Regions from separate parts of the Pseudalkalibacillus sp. JSM 102089 genome, predicted to be linked through region 1. Evidence: riboswitches for the same ligand, from Rfam matches in the RefSeq annotation. Region 1 holds a riboswitch; each other region holds the start of a gene.
What was found. Region 1 has a riboswitch for S-adenosylmethionine ahead of ABVF21_RS11970 (methionine biosynthesis PLP-dependent protein). Riboswitches for the same ligand answer to the same signal wherever they lie in the genome.
Positions count from the first base shown of each region.

Region 2: it holds a riboswitch for S-adenosylmethionine, as region 1 does, so the genes downstream of both, msrA (peptide-methionine (S)-S-oxide reductase MsrA) here and ABVF21_RS11970 (methionine biosynthesis PLP-dependent protein) in region 1, are expected to answer to the same signal.
Region 3: it holds a riboswitch for S-adenosylmethionine, as region 1 does, so the genes downstream of both, ABVF21_RS16825 (Na+/H+ antiporter NhaC family protein) here and ABVF21_RS11970 (methionine biosynthesis PLP-dependent protein) in region 1, are expected to answer to the same signal.

Region 1 is NZ_JBEWYW010000004.1:262,163-266,452, reverse strand. It holds gene ABVF21_RS11980 (Na/Pi cotransporter family protein) at 1-761, opposite strand, end outside; gene ABVF21_RS11975 (DUF1189 domain-containing protein) at 999-1,808, shown strand; SAM riboswitch class I at 1,894-2,004, shown strand; gene ABVF21_RS11970 (methionine biosynthesis PLP-dependent protein) at 2,079-3,209, shown strand; gene metC (cystathionine beta-lyase) at 3,196-4,290, shown strand, end outside.
Region 2 is NZ_JBEWYW010000001.1:296,889-301,178, reverse strand. It holds gene fni (type 2 isopentenyl-diphosphate Delta-isomerase) at 1-484, shown strand, start outside; gene ABVF21_RS01345 (Na+/H+ antiporter NhaC family protein) at 680-2,083, shown strand; SAM riboswitch class I at 2,171-2,284, shown strand; gene msrA (peptide-methionine (S)-S-oxide reductase MsrA) at 2,384-3,034, shown strand; gene ABVF21_RS01335 (hypothetical protein) at 3,081-4,290, opposite strand, start outside.
Region 3 is NZ_JBEWYW010000008.1:146,888-151,177, reverse strand. It holds gene ABVF21_RS16840 (DNA polymerase thumb domain-containing protein) at 1-90, shown strand, start outside; gene ABVF21_RS16835 (YolD-like family protein) at 105-434, shown strand; gene ABVF21_RS16830 (alpha/beta fold hydrolase) at 594-1,433, shown strand; SAM riboswitch class I at 1,627-1,730, shown strand; gene ABVF21_RS16825 (Na+/H+ antiporter NhaC family protein) at 1,801-3,096, shown strand; gene ABVF21_RS16820 (hypothetical protein) at 3,185-3,862, opposite strand; gene ABVF21_RS16815 (SLC13 family permease) at 4,156-4,290, shown strand, end outside.

The DNA of each region.
Region 1 (4,290 bases):
CCAATTAAGTTAAAAATCACATGGGTAAGGGCTGCTCTTCTAGCTGCTACTGATGCACCAATTGATGCTAGAACAGCAGTTACAGTTGTACCAATGTTATCTCCAAATAATACTGGCATAGCTGCTTGAAGATTCATTGCATCTTGGGAAAACAAACTTTGAAGTACCCCAATGGTAGCGCTAGAACTCTGAACGATTACAGTAAATACAGTACCAATTACTACCCCTAATATTGGATTGTCACTCATACTAAGTGTGAGATCATGGAAAGCCTGAAGACTTCTTAAAGGTTTCATACCATTACTCATAAGTTCTAAGCCATAGAACAATCCACCAAAACCAAATATTATCTGCCCAAGATAAGTAATCTTTTTGTTTTTAACAAAGAAGATTAATGCTGCACCGAGGAAAATTATTGGTAAGGCGTAATCTTTAATAGGTATACCAATAATGAATGCAGTTACTGTAGTTCCTATATTAGCACCCATTATAACTCCGATAGCTTGCCTTAGGGTCATAAATCCTGCATTTACCAATCCCACTGTAAGAACTGTAGTACCTGAGCTAGTTTGTAATAAGATAGTAACTACAATCCCCGCAAGCACACCCATAAACGGGTTAGTGGTAAAACGATCGAGAATATCTCTTAATCGATCACCTGCTGATCGTTGAAGGCCATCTCCCATATACTTTAGTCCAAACAGGAAAATACCAAGACCTCCCACAAACTGAAAGATCATCTCCTGAACGTTGAGTTCCATCATTTCAACCCCTTGCACTTATGTTTTATTTTTTTCGACAATACTCAACAAAGTCCCTTGTCTATTATCTACATCGCTCCCTCCTTTGTAAAGAGTTAATCTAGAATTGTAAATATATTATGCCGAAAACAAACATGTTTCAATAAAGTTTCATTAAGAATACTGTTCCCACCTCTCTATATAAGATAAACTGATTGGGTGGAGAAATACTCCACATTTAGAAAGGAGATTATTAATTTGAACGTTTTTAAACAACTTTACTACAGCTTATTTTCCCCAAATATGATGGCCCGGTTCCGTTTTCAAAAGCTAGGTAAGCCAATATTGTACGTATTTTTACTTATGTTCCTTTCTTCTGTGCCAGTTGGAATTATGACGGCTTTATCCTTTACAAACGCTTATGAGGATCTCAAAACACATATATCAGATTTACCAGAATTCACTTTAGAGGATGGATCTTTAACAAGTGAGCAGTCTGAACCGCTTATTCGACAAAATGATGGAAATACTTTTATTTTTGATGCGACAGACCAGACAAATCCTGATGATGTTGATCAATATGATTCCGTTATCGCTTTCCTAAAAGATCGTATAATCGTTGTAGATAGCGGCGCTAGACAAGAGTTTAATTACAGTAACTTTAGTTCGATGACGTTCACGAAGCAAGATGTTAATGAGTTAAGTAATAACCTAGACAACTTGCTCCCTATCTTTATTCCGTTACTGATATTCGTTATCTATTTGTTTCAAACCGGCCTTAAGTTTATAGGAGTTACCGTACTAGCTACAATTGGACTACTATTGAGAAGTATTACCGGAAGAAAAGCTTCTTATAAACAACTTTGGGTCTTATCTGTTTATTCAGTAACAATTCCAACGCTCTTCTTTGCGATTATGGCCCTCATTAAAACAGCAGTCCCTTTAGGATTCCTACTCTATTGGATGGTGGCCATCATGCTACTTTATCTTACGATTAAAGAAATCCCGTTACCAAAAAAACGGGTAACGAACGAGCGAGCAAATGATCCAACAGAAGAAAAATTTTGATAATTTACTCAAATCCCTTGCTTTTCACTTTAAAGTGATGTAGATTATGAAAAAAGCGACACAATAAAATTCCATATATTTTCAATTCTTATCAAGAGAAGCAGAGGGACTGGCCCTATGAAGCTTCAGCAACCACCGGATAATTTCCGGTAAGGTGCTAACTCCAGCAAGTTGATTTCAACTTGGAAGATAAGAAGAAGAGCAACCAAAGTCTTCTTCTTATAGAGGGCTTTTTTTTATTGCCCTTATTCAATGAAAAGGAGATTGATTATGTCGAATAAACAGTTAGAAACACTACTTGTCCAATTAGGTAATCATTCAGATACTAAAACCGGTGCGGTAAATCCTCCAGTGTACTTCTCCACATCGTATAGCCATGAAGGCATCGGTCAATCCACCGGATTCGATTATTCAAGAACCAAAAACCCGACACGATCCATTTTAGAATCCGCTATATCAGAACTCGAACATGGGGATCAGGGATTTGCTTTTAGTTCCGGAATGGCTGCGATTCAAGCAATCCTTGCCATATTCAAAAGCGGCGACCATATTCTCGTCTCAGATGATTTGTATGGTGGGACTTATCGATTATTTGCCCATGCTGAAAAACATTATGGTATCTCCTTCACATATTTTGATACACAAAGCAATGTACAACTTTCATCACTCCTAACTCACCGTACAAAAGCCATTTTTGTTGAGAATCCATCTAATCCATTAATGAAATTAACAGATCTTGAAAAAGTTGCACGGATAGCAGAAAACAGGGACCTATTATTTATTGTAGACAATACTTTGTTCACCCCTCTTCTACAAAACCCACTACTGCTTGGGGCGGATATCGTCGTGCATAGTGCCACTAAGTATTTAGGCGGTCATAATGATATTCTCGCAGGGCTTGTGGTTGCAAAAGGTGAGAATATTTGCGCTGAAATCCAACAATACCAAAACGGTGCAGGCGCTGTGCTTTCTCCTTTTGATTCCTGGTTATTAATGAGAGGCATGAAAACCTTGCCACTCAGAATGAAGCAGCATGAAGAGAATGCCAGAAAGGTAACTGAATTTTTAACGAATCATGAAGCAATAACAGACGTTTTTTATCCAGATAAAGGTGGGATTCTTTCTTTCAGATTGCGGTCCGAAGAATGGGTAGATCTCTTTCTTAGAAAATTAACACTTGTCACATTTGCTGAAAGTCTTGGAGGGGTAGAAAGCTTTATCACATATCCTTCAACGCAAACTCATGCTGAAATACCAGAAGACATCAGACTTGAAAAAGGGGTGTGCAATCGACTGCTACGTTTCTCTGTTGGGATTGAAAACATTGATGACTTAATACAGGACCTGAATCAAGCATTGTCCATTTTTAAAGAGGAGGTTGTACAAATTGACAAATACTGATTATACATTTCAAACAAAACTTCTTCATAACGATCACAAATTTAATAAAGCTACGGGAGCTGTTAGCGTCCCTATCCAACAGGCTTCTACATTTCATCAGGTGGATTTTGACCAACCAGGAAAATACGATTACAGTCGTTCAGGCAACCCCACTCGCGAAGCGCTTGAAGAAACAATTGCCAATCTTGAAGGTGGGGTTAAGGGATTTGCGTTTGCTTCTGGGATGGCCGCTATCGCCACCTCTTTTATGCTTCTTTCACAAAACGATCACGTTCTTATATCTGAAGACGTCTACGGTGGGACGTATCGCATGATTCACGACGTTCTCGGTAGATTTGGAATTAAACATACTTTTGTAGACATGACAGATTTAAATGAAGTGGCGAGAGGTATTCAATCCAATACTAAAGTAATCTATATCGAAACGCCTTCTAATCCTTTGCTGAAGGTAACTGACATTCAAGCCGTTGTTAAATTAGCTAAAGCGAATAATTGTTTAACATTTGTCGATAACACCTTTATGACACCTGCTCTACAACGTCCGTTAGACTTCGGAGCCGATATCGTATTGCATAGTGCTACGAAATTCATTTCAGGACATAGCGATGTCGTCGCTGGTCTTGCTGCCGTAAAAAGTGAGGAATTAGCGGAACAGCTTGCATTCCTGCAAAACTCGTTTGGATCGATCTTAAGCGCTCACGATTCCTGGTTAGTTCTCCGTGGCTTAAAAACATTGCATTGTCGACTAGATCAATCGTCTAGATCTGCGTTTCGTCTTGCGCATGCTCTTACTAAAGAAAAGATGGTAGAAGAAGTCTTTTATCCAGGGCTTTCTTATCACCCTGGTCACTCCACTCATATTTATCAAGCCGCTGGTCCTGGTGCAGTTTTGTCCTTTCGGTTACCTGATGAAAATGCCGTGCGTCTATTCACAAAGCATGTTCAAATTCCTGTTTTCGCGGTAAGTCTTGGTGCCGTAGAATCAATTCTCTCCTATCCAGCTAGAATGTCACATGCTTCTATGCCTCCTATAGAACGCAGAAAACGAGGCATCACAGATGGATTATTGCGATTGTCTGTG
Region 2 (4,290 bases), on a different contig from region 1:
AGCGATCCCTGTTCCACTCGGTATTAAAGAGGTTGGCATGGGAATCGATGCGAAGAGTGCTCAGCGTCTTATAAGTGCAGGTGCCAGTTTTATTGATGTTGCTGGAGCGGGTGGAACATCCTGGATTCAAGTTGAAAGTTTTCGTTCCCATCAAACATTAAGACAACAAGCTGCCGAAGCTTTTCAAGATTGGGGTAATCCGACAGCTGATTGTATTATTGATGTAAGGAAACAGCATCCCGATGTCCCGATGGTTGCAAGTGGCGGACTAAAAAATGGTGTAGATGCAGCTAAAGCTATTGCTCTCGGTGCGGATGTGTCTGGATTTGGTAGGGCATTACTTGAAAATGCGGTAGATGATAGTGAAGAAGCGCTATCAGATCAATTAAAGCGAATTGAGTTCGAATTACGAACGGCTATGTTTGGAATTGGAGCTGCATCGATCAATAGATTAAAATACAATAGCGCATTAAAAAAGAAATAGTCAGAGCACTGAGCTCTGGCTTTTTTGTATGAATAAGTTAAGGAACGATGTTCAATTTGTCTTATTTAACCCATATGGCACCATTGAATTCGAGCAACTCCACTTGCTCATATGAATGAGGAATCAACATTATCGGTTCCCGTAGTATAGGTCGTTCTCTAGAGAGCAAACTAGAGCTTAAGGAGGGCGACGCTAATGGCCTGGTTATCCATTTTTCCGTTTATCGTTGTCATTATCATTGCGATGAAAACAAAACTAGTGATCCCAGGATTAACGGCGGGTTTGCTAACAGCATCATTTATATACAAACCTGGATTGATCATTGGTTTACAACAGTTCTATGAATTTATAATGACTGGTTTGAAAGATGAAAATAATGTTAAAATCGTCCTTTTTCTATATATGTTTACGGGCTTAATCGGATTGATGAAATATACTGGTGGGATAAAAGGATTTGTTCAAGTTGCCTCATCCAAAATCAACTCAAAAAAAGGAGCGTTATTTCTGACGTGGGTGTCAACGCTAGGAACATTTAGTGCTCCTAGTTTCCGCATTGTAACGGTAGCCCCAATCATGAAAGCTCTTTTAAATAAAGTGAAAATCACTCCTCAGGAGCTTGGATTTGTGATAGAAACGACAGCAACACCAGTCATTGTCTTAATGCCAATTGCTACCGCTTTTGTCGGCTATATGTCATCTGTTGTGCAGCTTTCACTTAAGGCGGAAGGTATTGAAGGAGATGGCTATCGTTACTTCCTTCAAAGTATCCCTTATAACTTTTTTTCGATTAGTATTTTATTGATTGGCTTTTATTTGAGTTTTTTCCATCATCGAAAAACGCCTGCTACAGACGCAGGTAATGTGGAAAAAAAGCTTGATGATCAATGGGAAGATTGTCATCCAGCAGTGGCGAAGGATCTTCCTACGAAACCGATGAATTTATTAATACCTCTTGGAGGAGTTATTCTCCTAACACTTCTTCTCACATATTGGAGTGGTTATCAGAAGGGGTTTACTTCTTTAATCAAGGCGTTTATTGAAGCAGATGTGCTCGACGCGATGGTCTTTGCACTTCTCACTACAGTACTTTTAACGTTCGTTTTCTATTTATTTCAACGTTTTTCTTTAAAGGACCTTGTTACTTATTTTATCGAAGGGGGTAATGAGATGATGCCGGTCATCGTCTTGCTTACTGTTGTTTGGGGCTTAGCAGCTTCAACAGAAGCTCTTGGCTTCTCATCTTTTGTTACCTCAAACCTTGATTGGATTCCTACTTTATTTGTACCACCAGTCTTATTTCTCGTTGGTGCGTTTATTTCATACTTTATTGGCTCATCATGGGGCACATGGGGAATTTTAATGCCGCTTGGTATTTCATTAGGGTATTCTACAGGAGCAGATCTCCCTGTTGTCATTGGAGCTGTGTTTGCGAGTGGGACATTTGGCGCATTTGCTTCTCCGCTAAGTGACAATACGAATACAGTTGCGAGGATCTTGCAGTTGAATCCTATGACATATGCGAAATTTAAGCTTGGCCCAGCTTTATTAGCGGCGGGATTAACTGCAGCTGGCTACTTTGTTATCTCTTTTGTAATATAATTATTTTTATGAGTACTTTTGTATTGACATCCGTTTTAAAACCATTTATTATTGGGACTAACTTAATAATCCTTTGTTTAAAGGATCTTCTTATTCAGAGAGGTGGAGGGACTGGCCCTTAGATACCTCGGCAACGGACCTATGAACTTGTGTTCAATTGGAACCGTGCTAATTCCTGCGACGAAAGTCGAAAAATGAGAAGAGGCTCGGTCTATCCAAACCCTCTTCTGTTCGAGCAGATGAGGGTTTTTTTATGCACCCTCATTTGGAAATATGTTTTAGTAGAGGGAGAGACTGATATTGCATACACTAATGGATAACGAAGCAAGAAAACAACAGCTTATTAAGACCCTTCTCTCACAAGGGATATATAAGAAGGGTGAAAAGCAACTTTATATGTTATCACTAAATGAATTAGAAAACATATATGCTCGATCAAATAAAACCATACAGAGAAAAGGAAACGGAGTGGTCACAGTGGAACAAGCAACATTTGCAGCAGGGTGCTTTTGGGGAGTAGAAGCGCTATTTCAACAATTGAACGGTGTTATTTCAACTTCAGCAGGGTTTACAGGAGGAGAGACGATTAATCCAACTTATGAAGATGTTTATTCTGAATTAACAGGCCATGCCGAATCTGTCCAAGTTGAATATGATCCTTCGCTCATTACTTATGAAGAACTTATAGAAGTTTTCTTTGAAAATCATAATCCAACCTCTTTAAATAAACAAGGAGAAGATGTCGGAACACGCTACCGCTCAGCGATTTTTTACCATTCAAATGAGCAGGCAGAAATAGCATTGATTGCGAAAGAAAAACTCGAGCGATCCGGACGCTTCAAAAAACCAGTTGTGACGCAAATTGTACCAATCACTTCATTCTATCGAGCAGATGAATATCATCAAAGCTATCTTGCAAAGCGTGGACAGTCTTCTTGCAAAATTTCATAATAGAAAAAAGCCTTCCCTCATCGTCATGAGGGAAGGCCTTTTTTAGTTAATCACCTTGATTGACACCTATTTGGTCAATATAGACTTTTCCTTTCTCTGATTCATTAAATTCAAATGTAAGAGCATTCATCTTCTTCGGATTAAAGGCATCGTTTGCTTCTAAGAATTGCTGCATCGGGATATTAAAGGTTTGGAGAACCGGTTCAGTAGGTTCACCATAACGTCCTTCTTCGAAGTATTTTGTTTTTGTGTGTAGAATAGGAAGAACACCTTGCAACTGCATGACGTCACTCAGCTTAACACTAGCGGACGCTCCGTTATCTGAACTAGCCGTGATTGTGAAATCAACAGGTTGCTGGTCAGATGGATCTGAAAGGTTTGCTGCTGTGAATGTTAATGAACTGTTCATTGTATAAGCAAATGGATCCTGAAGGGCTTTCTTGAAATTTAATTTGTACGTGCCGTTCTTTGAATAGGAATGATCCCATTTCAAAAAGACCCCATGAGTACCTCTTTCTTTATCGCGTCGAAATTCAAGCTCTCCTTCATACCATTGCAGCAAGCTATTAGCCTCTATGGTGATATAAGGAGAAGTTGTTGTTGTGACATCAACGTCCTCCTCAAAAGTGCTATAGATATGATACGAAGGATCTTCGTATTTACTAATGTATGTTGTATCAGGTAGCCATTCGAGAGCATAGCGATAATCCTCAAACATCGGTTGATAAGACTCATTTTGATGAAGCGTCGCTTCAAGAAATCCAGCAACATATGTGCGGGCTATTTGTCGTTGTTCAGTGCCTTTAAGAAGAGGCTCTTTATTTAATAAAAGCGTGAAAGGGAAATACGTATCGTTTTCTCCCCACGTTGTGTTAAATTGTCCGTGATTGGCGCGATCAATATAAAGGGCTGCTTTCATAGCTTCTTTTCTGCCAGTTAAATCAATCCCATTATACTGTCGGTCGCCTTCGAATTCCGATAAATCACTATCATAAGAACCTTGAAGCAATAAATAATTGACATCATCCACTTCGATTTTTCGATCTGAAAGTGTTTGATAATCCGTCGGTGCAAGTGCGATAACAGATTCAATATTATAATGGAAATCAAAAGTCATGTTTCCGTTATTTGGATAACGATCAAGGTCATTGAATTTTGCTGCTAAAATGGCAGCTTGACCACCGCGAGAATGACCTATTAAAGCAATTTGATCCATATTCACTTTGTTGAATAATGGATTATCTTTTTGAGACGAT
Region 3 (4,290 bases), on a different contig from region 1:
GGCTCAGATGCGCTGCTTCGTGCCGTTTCATACACAAAGGCCGGTACGGCACTGCATAGAAGTAAACTTGTGGGTGGTCATAAAGCATAGAAGGGGGAAGAAGCGTGATACGTGATCGCGGAAATATAAAATGGACGTCAATGATGTTACCTGAGCATGTGAAAGAGCTAAGAGATTGGAAAACCGAAGAAAAAAGAAGTGGAAAGCCGGTACTTGATGAACAAAAAATGGCGGAAATGAATGAAACGATATGTGAAGCAATGGCCGTTCACAACTCGCTTTGTTTTCAATATTTTAGCGGAGGTGAAACGAAAACTCTCTTTGGATATGTGCACTATGTAGATCCACTTACGAAAGAACTGCGTATTATTGACCATAATGAAAAAAGGACAACGATAAAGCTGCTGGACCTTGTGCACGTAGAGTTAGAATGAAAAAATGGAATATCCTCTCGGTTGTAAAAAAGTTTTTCATTTCAGGATTGGGGTAAAATAAGTATAAAGTCAAACCTGAATAAGTGAGACCATCCTTTCTGGTTAGAAACGAAGAGTAAATCAGATCAGGTGAATTTAAAATCCGGAGTGAGATGAAAGATGCTATTAGCTCAAAATCTTAAACAAAATACGGAAAAGATCAAAGGAATTGATATTCACTATGAATACTATAGAAATGACACAGCCGTCGATCGGCCAGTATTAACGCTTCTTCACGGTTTTCTATCGTCGAGCTTCAGCTTCAGAAGATTGATACCATTATTAACAAAGGCATATACTGTTGTTGCCATTGATCTTCCCCCGTTCGGAAAAAGTGAAAAGTCTAATCGTTTTGTCCACTCTTATCATAATTATGCGGAAGTGGTGGTTGAACTTTTAGAAAGGCTTTCAATTGATCATACTGTTATGATCGGCCATTCTATGGGTGGGCAAGTAGCAATGAGAGCCTCGGCTATGAAAGATGATCTCGTTAGTAAGAATATTTTACTGTGCAGTTCAGGATATCTTGAAAAGGCTAAACAGAGTCTAGTGTATACATCGTATTTACCTTTTTTCTCGGTATACTTGAAAAGGTGGCTTTATCGAAAAGGTGTCAGAGGAAATTTGCTTAATTGTGTTTATGATCCTTCCCTTATCGATGAAGAAATGATGGATGGATATATCCAACCTTTCTTCAATGAGGGTATCTTTCGGTCATTAGTTAGGATGATTCGAGATCGCGAAGGAGATTTGTCAGAAGCTGAACTAAATCAAATTCATACACCTAGCCTACTAATATGGGGAGAGAACGACAGAGTTGTGCCTTTGAAAATTGGGAAGCGTCTCAGTAACGATCTCCCAAATGCTAAACTGATCATCTATGAAAAAACTGGTCACCTTCTACCAGAAGAAAAACCGGCATCGATTATGAAGGATATTGAGTGGTTTTTGGGAAAATAAAGATTGATCTAATGCAAAAATTGGTAGTCATACAAAGCTTGAACCAGACTAGTTAATCAGGTAAACTCCTTTAAGGATGAGGAGTTTATTTTGATGCAGTTAATCAAAGTTGACTCATCAGAATAATGCGTGATAAAGTAAAGCTCGTTATGAAAAAGTAAAATGAAGCATGCGCTCATTGATAATTGTATATTTCTTATTAAGAGAAGTGGAGGGACCTGGCCCAAAGAAGCTTCAGCAACCTCTGATCATCAGAAAGGTGCTGCTTCCAGCAAGAGAAATCTTGAGAGATAAGTGCAAAAGCCTTCTTCTCTTGAAGTGGGCTTTTTTTATTGAGACAGAATAAAAGATGAAGGAGACATGAATAATGGAGAAAGAAATAAAGGGGAACGGCCTGGCTTTACTTCCTCTTGGAATATTTATTGTGCTTTTTATTGGTACAGCTATCATAACAAAGGACTTTTATAGTATGCCTGTTATTCTCGCTTCTCTAATTGCGGCGGGCGTAGCTCTTTCGATGAATCGAAAAGAAAGCTTTATGAAAAAAGTGGAAGTGTTTTGTCGTGGAGCAGGTAATACGAATATCATATTAATGATTTTAGTCTTTTTACTGGCTGGGGCGTTTGCCGGAACAGCTGAAAAAATTGGAGCAGTAGATTCGATTGTTAATTTAGGTATATCGATTCTACCAGCTAATCTTTTAATCGTAGGTTTATTTGTTATTGGCTGTTTTATTTCTATTTCGATGGGTACATCGATGGGAACAATTGTAGCGCTTGCTCCCATTGGAATTGGAATTGCAGAGCAAACCGGAGTTGCCCCGGCGCTGGCTTTATCAGCAGTCATAGGTGGGGCAATGTTTGGTGACAATCTTTCTATGATTTCAGATACTACAATTGCGGCAGTACGCACACAAAATACGCAAATGAAAGATAAATTCAAAGTAAACTTTTTTATAGTCTTGCCAGCTGCTATCGTAACAGCCATTATATATGGTGCTTTAACGATGGGAGAGCAAGCAAAGGTTGGAGGAGAACACGCATTTAATTTCGTTACAATTATTCCTTATTTAGGTGTACTGATCGCAGCGATCGCTGGTGTTAATGTTCTTATTGTACTTGTAAGTGGTACCTTATTTGCTGGGATTGTAGGTTTATATAACGGAACATTTGGAATGAGTGGACTGATCTCCACGGTTACAGAGGGCATAAAAGGGATGGAAGACCTTGCCATGATTGCTCTTGTCATCGGAGGGATGATTGAAGTCATTAAGCATAACGGAGGAATACAATACGTATTGGACAAAATCCTGAGCAAAGTAACTTCTCGTAGAGGAGCAGAGTTTGGTATCGCCGGTCTCGCAAGCGTGCTTGATTTATCAACAGCTAACAACACCATTTCGATCATAATGGGGGGGCCACTTGCGAAAAACATTTCCGAAGAATATGGGGTAGACCCACGAAAGTCTGCTAGTATTCTTGATATTTTCTCAGGTAGTATACAGGGCATGCTCCCATATGGGGCACAGGTGCTTGCAGTAGCAGGTCTTGCGTCGATTTCGCCACTCGCTCTACTACCGTATTCAATTTATCCAATCCTCATTGCTATTGCAGGAATTATTGCGATTTTCATCAACTATCCCTCTTTTTCGAAAAAGGGCTAAAGTGATAGTGAACAGAATCTTGAATTAAAATTTGATATGAGCATTTAAAAAGCAGGTAGCTCAAATTTGGGCTACCTGCTTTTTTTTATTATCCTTCGATTTGTTTTTGAAGATGCACAATTCGTTGAGGAAGAATGTACAAGTATTCAATAAGTGAATCTAGTAAGTCGATAATTAAGTTGGCCGTTTCTTCACTTGTAGCTTTCTCAAGACAAAGGAGGTGATTTAAATTACTACCTTTGCCTAGTAGGTGTCCTAGTTTTACAATTGGTTCTTCTAAATCAATCTGCTTAGCAAGTGTTTCTAGCTGTTTAGAAAGTGGCTGTCCTAGCTCATTTTCAGAAAGAAAACTACCTGTAATGCTCTCAAGAACACGATTAGCCATTACAGCCGTTGCAGTCCAATCCTTCATGTTATGTACATTCACTGCTGAGCGATAAACACGCTCAAGGTCATCGGGTAATCTAGCTGTGCTAGTCAGTCTGCCGAGCGGCTCTCGTGTAAAAGAGGTTTGATGCACGAAAAGCTCAACTTCTTCTCCGCGATCATTATGGGACGTTTTAATGAGTATGAAAAGCACAGCTTCTTTACAAATAGAGCAGCGAGAAAGCGTGGAGAACACAGCCTGATTAATTTGGTAATCGAACTTCAGTTGAAATGAAGCGTCGTTTCCACATTCTGGACATTCTGTATTAGCTGATTTTGGAAGCTTTGTTTGTCCGTATTTCACAACCGAATTAATAGTAGTCTGTTGTATCTTTCTCATCATATACCCCCTGGATCGATTTTGAGCAACTTGTTGTGGATTGTGTATCTATTCTTACATTTAATCATTGAGTTTATTTATTTTGAATTATAAAAACATATCATCAACTTATAATTTTCGCCCCTAATGGAAATTTAAGGGGGTTTGAAATGAATTACTTGTATGGAAATGGAAAAACGAATCAAAAGTCCTTTCTTGAAAGAGAGTAATAAAGTACCAAAATTGTGAATTTATTGACAGATGTGGCGAGCGAATTCTACACTATAGTTTAATGAACGATAGGAGGTATGACTATGGAACAACACCTTTGGAACCAATTATGGAAAGAACATGATCGAGCAAAAGATCTCTTAACATTCGCTTCTTCACACACGCCGGAAATCCCTTCAAAAAGTTCTCAAAAAAATCCAGGTTATGCATCTGGACCA